Regions from separate parts of the Pseudoalteromonas sp. SR43-2 genome, predicted to be linked through region 2. Evidence: predicted binding sites of a transcription regulator. Region 2 holds the regulator's gene; each other region holds the start of a gene.

Region 1 (4,290 bases), on a different contig from region 2:
AAAAGGAGCCTGGGCTCCTTTCTAGTATGCTATTAATAGCATTTAATTAGCGAAGTAACGACTCAGTTAATACTGGACGAATTTCGCGAATAATTGCTTGAGTCAGTTTTGGTGAACCACAGATAATATTGCCGCTGTGGTTATAGTTATTACCACCGGCAAAATCTACAACCATACCGCCCGCTTCTTTAACCATTAGTTCGCCCGCAGCAGAGTTCCAAGGTTTTAAACCAATTTCAAAAAATCCATCAACACGGCCAGCTGCAACGTATGCCATATCTAAAGCAGAACAACCTGCACGGCGAATATCAGCAGTGTGTACAAATAATGCTTTAAACGCTTCAGTGTATGCATCCATGTGGTTTTTGTTTTTGAAAGGGAAACCAGTAGCAAGTACAGTGCCTGCAAGAACCGTAGTTTTGCTAACGCGTAGACGTTTACTGTTTAACTGAGTGCCTTGACCGCGAGATGCAGTGAAAAGCTCACCACGAATTGGATCATAAATAACAGCTTGGTCTAAACGACCTTTAACTTTAAGTGCGATAGAAACCGCGTAATGAGGGATACCTTTGATGAAGTTAGTTGTTCCATCGATAGGATCTACAATCCATTGGTAATCATCATCCTTGCCTTTATGCTCACCTAGTTCTTCACCAACAATTGAGTGAGTAGGGTAAGACTGTAAAATAGTGTCACGAATTACGGCTTCGGCTTCTTTATCAATGTTAGTTACTAAGTCGTTAGCGCCTTTTTGTTGCACTTCAACTTTTGATAAATCTTCACTTGCGCGAAGTAAAATTTTGCCTGCGTTGCGCGCAGCGCGAACCGCAATGTTTAACATTGGATGCATGGTATTACCTTTGGGTTGTAAAAGAACGTTTATATATTTCAGCCGGCGTATTTTAGCGACTTTTGCCATAAAGTAAACAATAAACCCTAAATACTTGTGTTTGTTTTTTATACAAGATTGAAAAGTTTAAATATTTTTAAAAAATAATTATCTGCATTTAAATAAATTAATTTTAAACAACACTTTACCTAAAGTTAACTTGAGGTTTTATCGTACTCCTAACTTAACTGATAGGATAACATTATGTATTTAGAGCACGTAAACTTAGTCGCGAGTGATATAGATAGTATGCTTACATTTTATCGCGCTGTATTTCCACATTGGTCGATTAGAAGTGAGGGCAGAGGCGATTGGCATGGAAAACCAAGACGCTGGGTACACTTTGGAGATGACACGCATTACATTGCGATAAGCAGTCATGGTGAAGGTGAAAACAGAAACTTATCGGGCCATCAAATTGGTTTTGCACACTTTGCTTATGTAACTAATAATTTAAGCACAGTAGTAATGCGCTTAAATAAAGTGGGTTTTACTCTAAGCAAGCAAGGTAGCGAGAATCCTTTCAGAAAGAATGTCTACTTTATTGATCCTGCAGGGTTTGAAGTTGAGTTTGTAGAATATTTAAGTGATATACCAAGCGAGCGAAATAACGATTTATAATAAAATACTAAGCAGCACGCTAAAGTGCTGCTACTCAATTATAGTGAGCGGTTATTATTACCCGTGCCAAACTGGGTCTTTAGCTCATTTGCAAAGCTTATAAATTTTTCTTTAATTGTGCGCTTTATTTTCACTTCAACCGAGCCCATTACTGCCTTTCCTTCAATATGAATTGTAGGGCCTTGGCGTTTGTTAAGCGACACAGATTTATTTTCAAGGCTACTTAAAATACAAAACATTTTAGACACTACATTGACATGCTCTGGTACGTAAATTTCATCGCTACCAAAAATACAGTTAACGTGAATAGTTACATTTTGATGCGCAAAAATAGCATCGGTAAAATCAAGCACCACCGATCCCATAAAGTTACTCAAATATATATTTTTTGGCACAACCCACTGACCACTTCGCTCGTTAGATCCTAAAATACTGCGTAATGTAAAATCATCATCACTGTTTTGCTGTGCACTATAATGTGGTGTAAATTGCGATTGTTTTTCTGCTTTATATTGCTGATCGGTATTAAGTGTTAAGTCTTCTACTAAGGCTAGCAGAGCTTCGTTATTAGGTGCATCCATCGCATTATCTAAACGTCTTTCAAATGCATCAACAGAAATAACACCATGACTGTAATTATAAATTAATTGATCAATCACTTGTTCGCGTACTTGCTCTATTGGGCGGTCTTCAACTTTTACAGACATGAGTTATTCCTTATTATATTTACTATTGATACTGCTCTTGTAGTTAGGCTGCAAACCGCGTACCAAATATAATTTCATTAATTATCAATTGGTTATTTTTTAACGGTGTTTTTTGTTTTGTTATATTAACGATAGATTAACCAAAAGAGCAATTATCTAGCTATTTTCACTATTTGAGAAAGTTTTACCGAGTAGCCTGTAAATAGTTACACAAACATAGATAAGGTTTTATCTTTTAATTAATTCAAGTCTTTGAATTTTAAGTATAAATAAAGTTGGCCTGAAGCTCGCATTAGTTAAAGTGTCTTTAATCAAAAGGAGAAAGATTATGAAAACATTTAACAAATCTATTATCGCAGCTCTAGTTCTTGGTACTACGGCTATGGGTGCCCAAGCAAACAGCTGGGAAAACGAAAGTAAAGATGCTTGGATTGATGGTAAGGCAGAAACCGTTCTACTTATGAACACTAATCTAAACAACTTTGACATTAACACTGATGTAAAAAATGGCAAGGTAGTACTTACAGGTAAAGTTAATAGTGAACTCGATAAAGAGCTAGCAGAAGAACTTGTACTTAGCCTAGATGGTGTAACTGATGTTGATAACAGCCTTACTGTTGTTAAAAGCATGGACACCGAAGATAAAAGCACCGACATGATGGACGATGATGATAACGACCTAACGGACGCTAAAATCACCACTGTAATCACAACTCGCTTCCTGTTTGACTCAGAAGTAGGTGGTACAGACATTGATGTTGATACCGACAACGGTGTGGTAACTCTGAATGGCTCTGTAGAGTCTGAAGCTGAAAAGCAACTAGCAGTTAAAATTGCTAAAAATGCTGAAGATGTTCGCGACGTAGTTGATAAACTAGCTATTGTTGCTGAATAATACAGTATAGTTAAGGCCCAGTAATACTGGGCTTTAAGTCTTTTCAATGTTTAATTTAAATGGAGTTTTATCATGGATATTATTCGTATAATACTTTCGGTTTTATTACCGCCATTAGGTGTGTTTTTGCAAGTTGGCTTAGGTATGCATTTTTGGTTAAATATTCTATTAACACTGCTAGGTTATTTCCCAGGGTTAATACATGCAATCTACATTATTGCGAAAAAATAATGACAGATTATATATTGTGTAAGCCGACTACTGAGGTTTAGCTAAATACTTTAGTACCGATCGGCTCACAATATTAGTTTTTAAAGAATTTTTAGATAGTTTTTAGATAGTTTTTTAGGTTAAATCCAATTTTTAACGCCCTTCAACCCATTGATTTACTTCCTTAACTCTCTCCCAATATTATTTTAAAACTATACTTATTGTTTACTAATAAGCTTTCCAGCTAACAGTCGCGCTCAGATTCTGACTTGATGCCATTTAGGAAATCTTCAACATTAGTGTGTTTATACATCTATAATATACAATCAAATACTTTATTATTTAGTGACAATATTACCTTCACTTCTAGTGTTATCATTAAACTAGGTTTTAGGCATATTGAGGCAGTTAATTGAATATTCGACTTATAATGTCAGGCGTTGTGTCTTTCGTTTTTTATTTTAGTTGGGCCTACTGGGCAAATAGTGCGGCAGACATTGCTAAATCGGTTACGCTTCAAGCTGCATTAGTGCAAGGTTTGTATAGTGGATTTGTAACGCTGTTTTTTACCTTTATTTTAGAAATGGTCGTCAACAAGTATAAGTTTAGTTATGTAACGCTTGCGTTTGTAACTCCAATTATTTGTATGTTTCATTCTAAAACACCACAAAACGTAGCAATACGACAAAGCTTCAATAATGCAATTAACTCTAGCGCCTCGTATTTAAGTAACAAAAAAATAGCAGGTGTACTTTTTGCGCCTATTATTCCGATTACTGTTCAATCGAGCTTAGTGATTATGGTGAATGTAATTAATCAGACACCTAATTTGGCACTTACAGTAGCCCCAAGCATATTTTTTACAGCCTTGTATGCCTACACATATATGTCAGCTTTGCTTAAAAAGTAGAGGGTTAAATATAAAAGACTATATGGGATAGGTTTTGTTTATAATTTAATACAGTGAA
Region 2 (4,290 bases):
AATGTCGGGATTTTTGAGAAAAACGTTGAGATAATTCACGGTAATCGCCGCATTACAGCCGATCGCCTCGAAGTACACAAACGCGATGAACTTGGTGATAATAAACAATTATTAATTGCCACAGGTAGCCCTGCGCACTTTGAAGAAAAGCAATCAGATGGCACGACTATGAGCGCCAGTGCTGACGAAGTACGTTATGATGTATCTAAGCGTTTTTTAACGCTTGTTGGTAATGCACAAGTATCGCAAGCCGGACAAAAAATAAATGCTAAAAGCATTACCTACGACATAGAGCAGCAGCTCATCAGTGCCGAAAAAGATGAAAACTCAACTGACCGCGTTCACACAATTTTAGTACCGATCGAAACTAAAAAAAGTAAAAAAGGCGATAAAGGTCAACCATGAGCACATTAAAAGCAGAACTATTGGCAAAAAGCTATAAAGGTCGTGAAGTTGTAAAAAACGTCGGCCTCGAAGTACAAGCTGGCAGTATAGTTGGCTTACTTGGCCCTAACGGTGCTGGTAAAACAACGACTTTTTATATGATCGTAGGGCTTGTTCCTAGCGACAAAGGTAAAATATCTATTGATGATAACGATATTACTCTTTTACCTATGCATAGTCGTGCTAGATTAGGCATAGGCTACTTACCGCAAGAGTCATCAATTTTTAGAAAGCTGACTGTTTATCAAAACTTAATGGCCATTTTAGAAACGCGCAAAGAACTAAATAAACAAGCCAGAGAAGATACGCTCAATAACTTATTAGATGAATTTAGCATACAACACATTCGTGATAGCCAAGGTATGGCATTATCGGGTGGAGAACGTCGTCGTGTAGAAATAGCACGAGCGCTGGCAGCAGATCCTAAATTTATATTACTGGATGAACCGTTTGCCGGTGTTGACCCTATTTCGGTATTAGATATAAAGAAAATAATAGAACATCTTAAAAATCGTGGGATTGGAGTATTAATTACCGACCATAACGTAAGAGAGACCCTTGATGTTTGCGAAAAAGCCTACATTGTTTCTCATGGGGAGCTGATTGCATCAGGTACTCCAGAACACGTATTAAATGATAAAACAGTACGCGATGTTTATTTAGGCGAGCAATTTAGGCTGTAACATTTACGCCATGTCTTTAAGCATCTGCTAGTATTAATTATAACAACATAAAAGGATTGTTAGAGATACATGAGGCAATCACTACAGCTGCGCATGGGCCAGCAACTTACAATGACTCCACAGCTGCAACAAGCTATTCGTTTGTTGCAACTCAGTACATTGGATCTCCAGCAAGAAATACAAGAAGCTCTCGACAGTAATCCACTATTAGAGGTTGAAGAGGCAGACTATTCTGAAGACGCTGCTGGTAAAAACGAGCAAAAAGCTGATACCGATGACATAACTGTTAGCGCATCTGCTGATGATGCTCCGAGCGAATATGAACAAGATACTGGTGAAGCACTTGCAAAAGACACGCTAAGTGACGACATGGCTATGGATGTTAGTTGGGATGAGTACATGAGTGCCGCTCCTGCAGCCTCATCAGGTCCAATGCCTGAAGACGAATCAATATACCAAGGCGCCTCTACTGAAACGCTCCATGAGTATTTAATGTGGCAATTACAACTAACGCCATTTAGCCCTACCGATGAAGCCATCGCTATTGCGATTGTAGAGGCCGTCGATGATTCAGGTATTTTAACATTAAGCTGCGAAGAGATTTTAGAAAGCTTTAATCAAGAAAACGAAGATGATAACGAAGTCGAACTTGATGAAATTGAAGCGGTATTAAAACGCATCCAACTGTTTGATCCTGTGGGTATTGCCGCACGTAGTTTACAAGAGTGTTTGTGTATTCAGCTTAATCAATTTGATAAAGAAACACCTTACATTAATGAAACGAAAATGATTTTAACCGAGCATATTGATCTATTAGCAGCTCGCGACTATCGTACATTAATGAAAAAAACTAAGCTTAAAGAAGAAGAGCTTAAAGAAGTGATGACACTAATACATACTCTCAACCCAAAACCTGCAGATACTATTGTAAGGGAAGAATCTGAGTATGTTATTCCTGATGTGTCAGTTAAAAAAATTAAAGGCCGCTGGGTTGTCGAATTAAACCCAGATAGCATGCCTAAAATTCGTGTTAATAGCCAATACGCGGCAATGTCTCGCACTGTAAAATCAAGTGGCGACAGCCAGTTTATCCGCTCACATTTACAAGAAGCTAAATGGTTTATTAAAAGCTTAGAAAGTAGAAACGACACGCTATTAAAAGTTACTAATTGTATTGTTAAGCAACAACAAGGCTTTTTTGAACATGGCCCTGAAGCCATGAAACCAATGGTTTTAAATGATGTCGCTGAAATGGTAGAAATGCACGAATCGACAATTTCGCGTGTGACTACTCAAAAGTACATGCATACACCCCGTGGTATATTTGAGCTTAAATATTTTTTCTCAAGCCATGTAAGTACTGAAAACGGTGGTGAATGTTCATCTACAGCAATACGTGCGCTTATCCGAAAATTAATCGCAGCAGAAAACTCAGCAAAACCATTGAGTGATAGCAAAATAGCGGATATATTGGCTGAGCAAGGAATTAAAGTAGCGAGACGTACAATCGCAAAATACCGCGAATCTCTTGCTATTCCACCGTCAAATCAGCGTAAAAGTCTGATTTAAGACGCTAAACTAAGAGGGTAATGCTTATGCAACTAAACTTAACTGGTCGTCACGTAGAATTAACCGATTCACTAAGAGACTATATTAATACTAAATTTGCGAAGCTTGAAAGACACTCTGATCATATTAATAATGTTCATGTCATTCTCGATGTAGAAAAGTTAAATCAAAAAGCAGAAGCCACAATACACGTAAGCGGTGCTGAGCTATTTGCCTCTACAGAACATCAAGATATGTATGCCGCTATTGACTCGTTGATCGACAAGCTCGATCGCCAAGTAATCAAACACAAAGAGAAGCTTGCTCGACACTAATATGATGAAATTAAGTTCACTTATATGCCAGGACTGCAGCAAAGCTGCGGTCCTTTTTAATAGCAAAAAAAGAATTTTAGAGTTCATTAGCGAACTTGCTCACGACAAACTTCCGTATTTACCGCAACAAGATATTCTTAATGCTTTAATGAGCAGAGAGAAATTAGGTAGTACAGGTATAGGGCGTGGCATTGCTATTCCTCATGGAAGAATGAGCGGTGCAGAAGAGCCTTTGGCTTTAGTGCTCGTTAGCGAAACTCCAATAAACTTTGATGCAATCGATAATCGCCCTGTTGATATTTTTGTCGCACTCATCGTACCAGATGGCGATAACCAGCAGCACTTAAAGACTCTAGCAACCATTGCTGATAAACTAAACAACAAAGATTTTTGTAAACAGTTACGCAGTGCAAAATCTGATACTGAGCTTTACCAAGTTATTGTCGATCAATCATAGTTTTATAAAGGGTGTTAAATGGAGTTAATTATCATAAGCGGCCGTTCTGGTTCTGGAAAGTCGGTTGCTTTGCGCGTTGTAGAAGATTTAGGTTATTATTGCGTTGATAATATTCCAGTAAACCTACTACCTTCATTAGTTCGCAGTGTGTCTGATAGCTACGATAAAATTGCTGTTAGCATAGATGTGCGCAACATCCCTAAAGAACAAGATGAATTTAACGATATTCTTGAATACTTACCAGGCTTTGCAAACCCTACGTTATTTTATTTAGATAGCGACGATCAGACATTGATCAAACGCTTTTCTGAAACACGCAGATTACACCCACTATCAATAGACTCGTTGCCGCTTGATTTAGCCATCAAAAAAGAAAAAGAATTACTTGATGTATTAACCACTCGCGCCGACTTTATGATAGATACGACTGATTTAAGTGTTCATCAACTCGCTGAATCTATTCGTGAAAAGATTTTAGGTAAAAAAGATAAGCAACTGATTGTCACATTTGAATCATTTGGTTTTAAACACGGTATACCAAAAGAAGCAGACTACGTATTTGATGCACGCTTTTTACCAAATCCACACTGGGAACCAGAGTTAAAGCCTTTAAATGGGTTAGATCAACCGGTTAAAGACTATTTAGCTAATCACAGCATAGTGCAAAAATTCACATGGCAAATTCAAACATTTGTACAAACGTGGTTACCGCATTTAGAACGAAATAACCGCAGTTATTTAACCATTGCTATTGGGTGTACAGGCGGGCAACATCGTTCTGTGTATTTAGCGCAAACTATCGGTGAAAGTTTTGCAATGACAC
Region 3 (4,290 bases), on a different contig from region 2:
AAATATATGGCTTAGTATAAGCACAGCCATGGTTTGTTTACTTCTCAATGTTTACTCACTAATAAAGCACGATAACGAAGGGTTATTATTTGTTGGATTGGGCGTTTCTTTTTATGTAGTTATAGTGATTATTTACCTCATTAAAGGGGGCTTTCCGTTAAAAATGTATTTTCAATACGCTTATAAAGATGAGTTTCTAAACACCATTGATACTAATGCCTATAAACATTTAAGTTTTGCATTTGTATTTTGCCTTCTTGGTGTTTTGTATAGTAACGATTCAATACCTAGCGATGTTTCGCATGCAAATATGGCAATGTTCTATCTAGGTATCATGCTCTTGGTATATGGCGCTTCATTACTTTGGCAAAATCGTGATTAGGAGAGGAAATGCAAAATAACATAGCAAAGTACCGAAAAGAAGCTGGGCTTTCACAACAAGAACTTGCTGATGCTATTAACGTGTCGCGCAAAACAATAAGTACCGTAGAAACAAACCGGTTTACCCCTTCGGTAATAATTGCTCTAAAAATAGCAAAGCATTTTAATACCTCAGTTGAAAGTCTCTTTGTACTAGATAAAAATGATTGATACATGTTAAAGCGTTAGTCTCATTCTATTAGCAAAAATACCGATTTAGCTACTTCAATTACAACGTATGGAGGACAGCGCTGTTGTTATTAGCGTAATTGCGCTAAAATAGACCAGCAAAAAAATATATATCTAAACCGGAGATTCTACAAGGCATGAAAAAACTGCTAATTTCACCGTCAAAAATGACGCTAGGCGAACAAGAAAATCAAATCTATCAGAACATTCTGAAGCAATCTTCAGAATTAAGCCTTAACCTTATGGCCGTGAAAGTAGAAAACCACCCTGATGATTTTTTACCTTGGTGTTACGAATTGCTAAGTGCAAGCAGAGATCGTATGAACTACGATTTACTAGAGCCGCAGCAATTACCAGTACTTAAGAAGCTACACGATCAGCTTATTTCAGCTATCAGCTTTTTACAGGTTAAAACTTTACGTATTGCTCCGTGGCCTGTAGTAAGTGTATTTGTAGAACAACACAAAGACGTTATTGCTCTTGATGAACAGCTTCGCTTAGTAGACTACATTAAAAGCATTCGTGAACAATCTCTTAAAGATATGATTCCTGAAGATTTACTTGCGTTTAGCGGTAAGCACATGGCATCACTTGATCCAAGCACATACAACTTTGACGTTGAATGGTTTGCATCAACAAAAAGTGCGAAGAGCTTTCATCAAATGCTTGGCGATTTACCAGGTGCCTTTGACGATGCACTAGTAAATATTCCACTTGAAGGTGACATTACTCAATACGAATATCAACAATTTGTTGCTGCTTATTCAAAAATATTCACCGACAATAATGAAAAACCAACACTTGCGCCTGCAACACGACTGCTTGCAATGCGTCGCCCTGATATATTTACTCCGATCACAAACAATCGATTAGATGCATTATGCGGTGCCCTTGGTGTTTCTAAACTAAAAAATAGTGATTTTGAGCGTTACTGGCAAGATATTGTAAAAGGTATTCAAGCTATGTCATGGTACAAAATGGCTAAACCTAGTAATGGGTTAGAAGAACAATTAGTTGCTATTAAAGCACTAATCCCATGTTTCTTTCACTATGCTGATGCAAAAACACCAGATAACTCTAACTACATCAAACTGTTAAGTAAGCCTAAACGAACTACAACTACGACAGGTAAAACTCAGCGTAGAGGTAAAGAGTCTGCAGAAATTTTAGTAGACCGCGCACTTGCTGCTGACGATATTCCTGAGCACATTCGCAGTAAGCGCGATTCAATTGTGAGTGAAGTTCAAAAAGGTCGTAGTGTAAACGAAACAATTAGCCTTATGCGCACTATATTTGGCTAAAAACTTCTAATTTAGCCGTACTTTTATGGTGCGGCTAGGTTAATTTATGCACCAGCAGTGTGCGCAACATCTCCCTACATACCATATCTCTTCTCAATCTATAAAATACAAGCTCATGTTTTTAATGTATAAAAATAATTTTTAATAAAAAATAATGAAGCTGGCACATACAGTGCAATTATCTCGTTAGTTAAACAATAAAAAGCCGTCAGCCTAAAGGTTCCGAATACATAATAAAAACCTTGGCGAGCAAAAATCATATAACGGGAAATGGACATGCTAAAACTAAAAAAAACCATCGCTATAAGTGCTATAGCATTAATGGGCGCAACATCTTTAACGTCAACAGCCGTACATGCTGAAGTAACAGCAAACGCAGCGGCAACATCAAACTACTTATGGCGTGGTCAAGAGCAAACTGGGGGCGATGCAGCTATTTCAGGCGGTATTGATTACGCCAATGAATCGGGCTTTTATGCAGGTACTTGGGCTTCAAATGCATCGTGGGCAGATGAAATGACCTATGAGCTTGATTTATATGCAGGCTTTGGTGGCGACATTAACGAAAGCGTTAGCTATGATGTTGGCTATATTTATTACGCTTACCCAGATGCAGCTTCTGAAGCTGACGCAGATTTCTCTGAAATTTACGGTAGCATCAGTGTTGAAGGCTTTACATTTGGTGCTTCAGTACTTGCAACATCAGCTGCAAGTGGTGATGGTACAGACTTTGGTGATTCACTTTACCTGACAGCTGACTACGGTTTTGCTGTTGGCAGTAACGGCACTGAAATGGCACTTCACTTAGGCCACTACTCAGGTGACTTTATTGGCGATGATAATATCTTAGATTACGGTGTATCAATTTCGAAAGATGGGTTCACTTTTGGTTTATCTGATACAGATATGGATGACTCAGATATTAAAGCTTACGTTGCTTATTCTGTAGACTTTAATTTATAAGAAAGAATGTGTTACTTGCTGCGACACGAAGGGCCTTTTGGCCCTTTTCTTGTTTTTGAACAAGACCCCTTACATCTGTTAACAAACCGTTACAATTGAATGAAAACAATACATACATTTTCCTTTATTCTATTACCTAGTCACTGGGCATTTATAACTGCCTAGCCATAAAATAGGTATAAAGGAATAATAATGAAATCACCTAACGCGTTTAGCGCCCTACTCGATATTTATATAAGTCCTAGTAAAGCTTTCAATGGTGTTGAACACGCCAAAGGTTGGTCATGGCTTGCTTTTATAGTCATGTCTTTAGTTTCAATGGCGAGTATTTATATTTTTTATTCCACTGTTGATATGCAGTTTTTGATTAATGAGCAAGTAGCAGCATCAACTATTGATGCGACGATTGGCGAGCAAAAAATGATTCGCCAAAGTATAGAGCAAAATGCAGAAGGCCAAATATGGTTTGGTTTGTTTGGCGGCGTAATTGCGCTGGCTATCATGAATGCATTAATGGCACTTTATTATATGCTTGTGGCTAAACAAGATCCTGAATCAGAACATAGCTACGGAGCTTGGTATGGATTCGCTACCTGGACAATGATGCCAGTTGTTATTTCAAGCCTAGGAACAATTGCTCTTGTACTAAGTGCAAGTACAGATCAAATATCTCAACAAGCCGTATTTAGCTACGCATCTATTAACCAATTAATAATAGGACTTGAAATTGGCCATCCTTTTTATAGCTTATTAGAATCAATAAACTTATTTAGCTTTTGGAGCATTTCGCTGGGAATGATCGGCTTAAAATGCTGGACTAATTTTTCAACTAACAAAGCACTCCTATTCTCTGCACTTCCTTCAATTATTATTTTTGGTATTTGGGCAATCATTGCAGCAAGTTAACTCTTAAGTGGAGGTAGATACTAGCTCCACATTACTTAATTCACGGATAGATAAAATGAAAAAAGCAATAATCATCACACTCGCTGTAGGCGCATTTATAGCCCTAATTGTGTCAAAGCAAATTTCTGGCGATGAAAAACAAGCCGAAGTAAATATTGCTCAAGTAGAGCTTGGCGACATTGCTGACTCAATAATGGCTTCAGGTAATTTAGTTTTTAATACACAAGTGCAATTACGCTCTGAAGTGACGGGCCGAGTAGATAAAATATTTGTTCAAGAAGGCCAAGGAGTTAAACAAGGCGATATGTTAATGCGCCTTGATACAACTGCCTTTGAATCAGAAGTTACCCGTAGTAAAGCAATCCTTCGCGCCACAGAAATTGAAATTAAACACAATAAAACACGCCTTGCTAACCTAGAGCGCCAACTTAAAAGACAAAAAGACTTATATGATGTCGGTTTAGGTAATCAAGAGAGCTACGAGAATATTGAAAGCGCACGCGATCTAGCT

The links. The regulator sigma-54, encoded in region 2, starts transcription at its own class of promoters, with help from an activator protein. The targets are predictions, from matches to a motif close to GTTGGCACGNNNNTNGNNT.
Region 1: a site for sigma-54 is predicted at 2,266-2,284, ahead of H5120_RS17625 (LiaF domain-containing protein). Genes of this name have one in related genera too.
Region 3: a site for sigma-54 is predicted at 2,070-2,088, ahead of H5120_RS16005 (TorF family putative porin). Genes of this name have one in related genera too.

The regions. Positions count from the first base shown of each region.
Region 1 covers NZ_JACJED010000024.1:67,036-71,325, forward strand. Annotated here, with positions in the region: gene suhB (inositol-1-monophosphatase) at 47-850, opposite strand; gene H5120_RS17620 (VOC family protein) at 1,094-1,510, shown strand; gene H5120_RS17625 (LiaF domain-containing protein) at 1,549-2,217, opposite strand; gene H5120_RS17630 (BON domain-containing protein) at 2,546-3,112, shown strand; gene H5120_RS17635 (YqaE/Pmp3 family membrane protein) at 3,185-3,343, shown strand; gene H5120_RS17640 (hypothetical protein) at 3,735-4,232, shown strand.
Region 2 covers NZ_JACJED010000001.1:62,013-66,302, reverse strand. Annotated here, with positions in the region: gene lptA (lipopolysaccharide transport periplasmic protein LptA) at 1-405, shown strand, start outside; gene lptB (LPS export ABC transporter ATP-binding protein) at 402-1,127, shown strand; gene H5120_RS00340 (RNA polymerase factor sigma-54) at 1,197-2,696, shown strand; gene hpf (ribosome hibernation promoting factor) at 2,723-3,010, shown strand; gene ptsN (PTS IIA-like nitrogen regulatory protein PtsN) at 3,015-3,467, shown strand; gene rapZ (RNase adapter RapZ) at 3,486-4,290, shown strand, end outside.
Region 3 covers NZ_JACJED010000020.1:82,831-87,120, reverse strand. Annotated here, with positions in the region: gene H5120_RS16020 (hypothetical protein) at 1-382, shown strand, start outside; gene H5120_RS16015 (helix-turn-helix transcriptional regulator) at 391-591, shown strand; gene H5120_RS16010 (hypothetical protein) at 747-1,910, shown strand; gene H5120_RS16005 (TorF family putative porin) at 2,187-2,873, shown strand; gene H5120_RS16000 (YIP1 family protein) at 3,066-3,779, shown strand; gene H5120_RS15995 (efflux RND transporter periplasmic adaptor subunit) at 3,835-4,290, shown strand, end outside.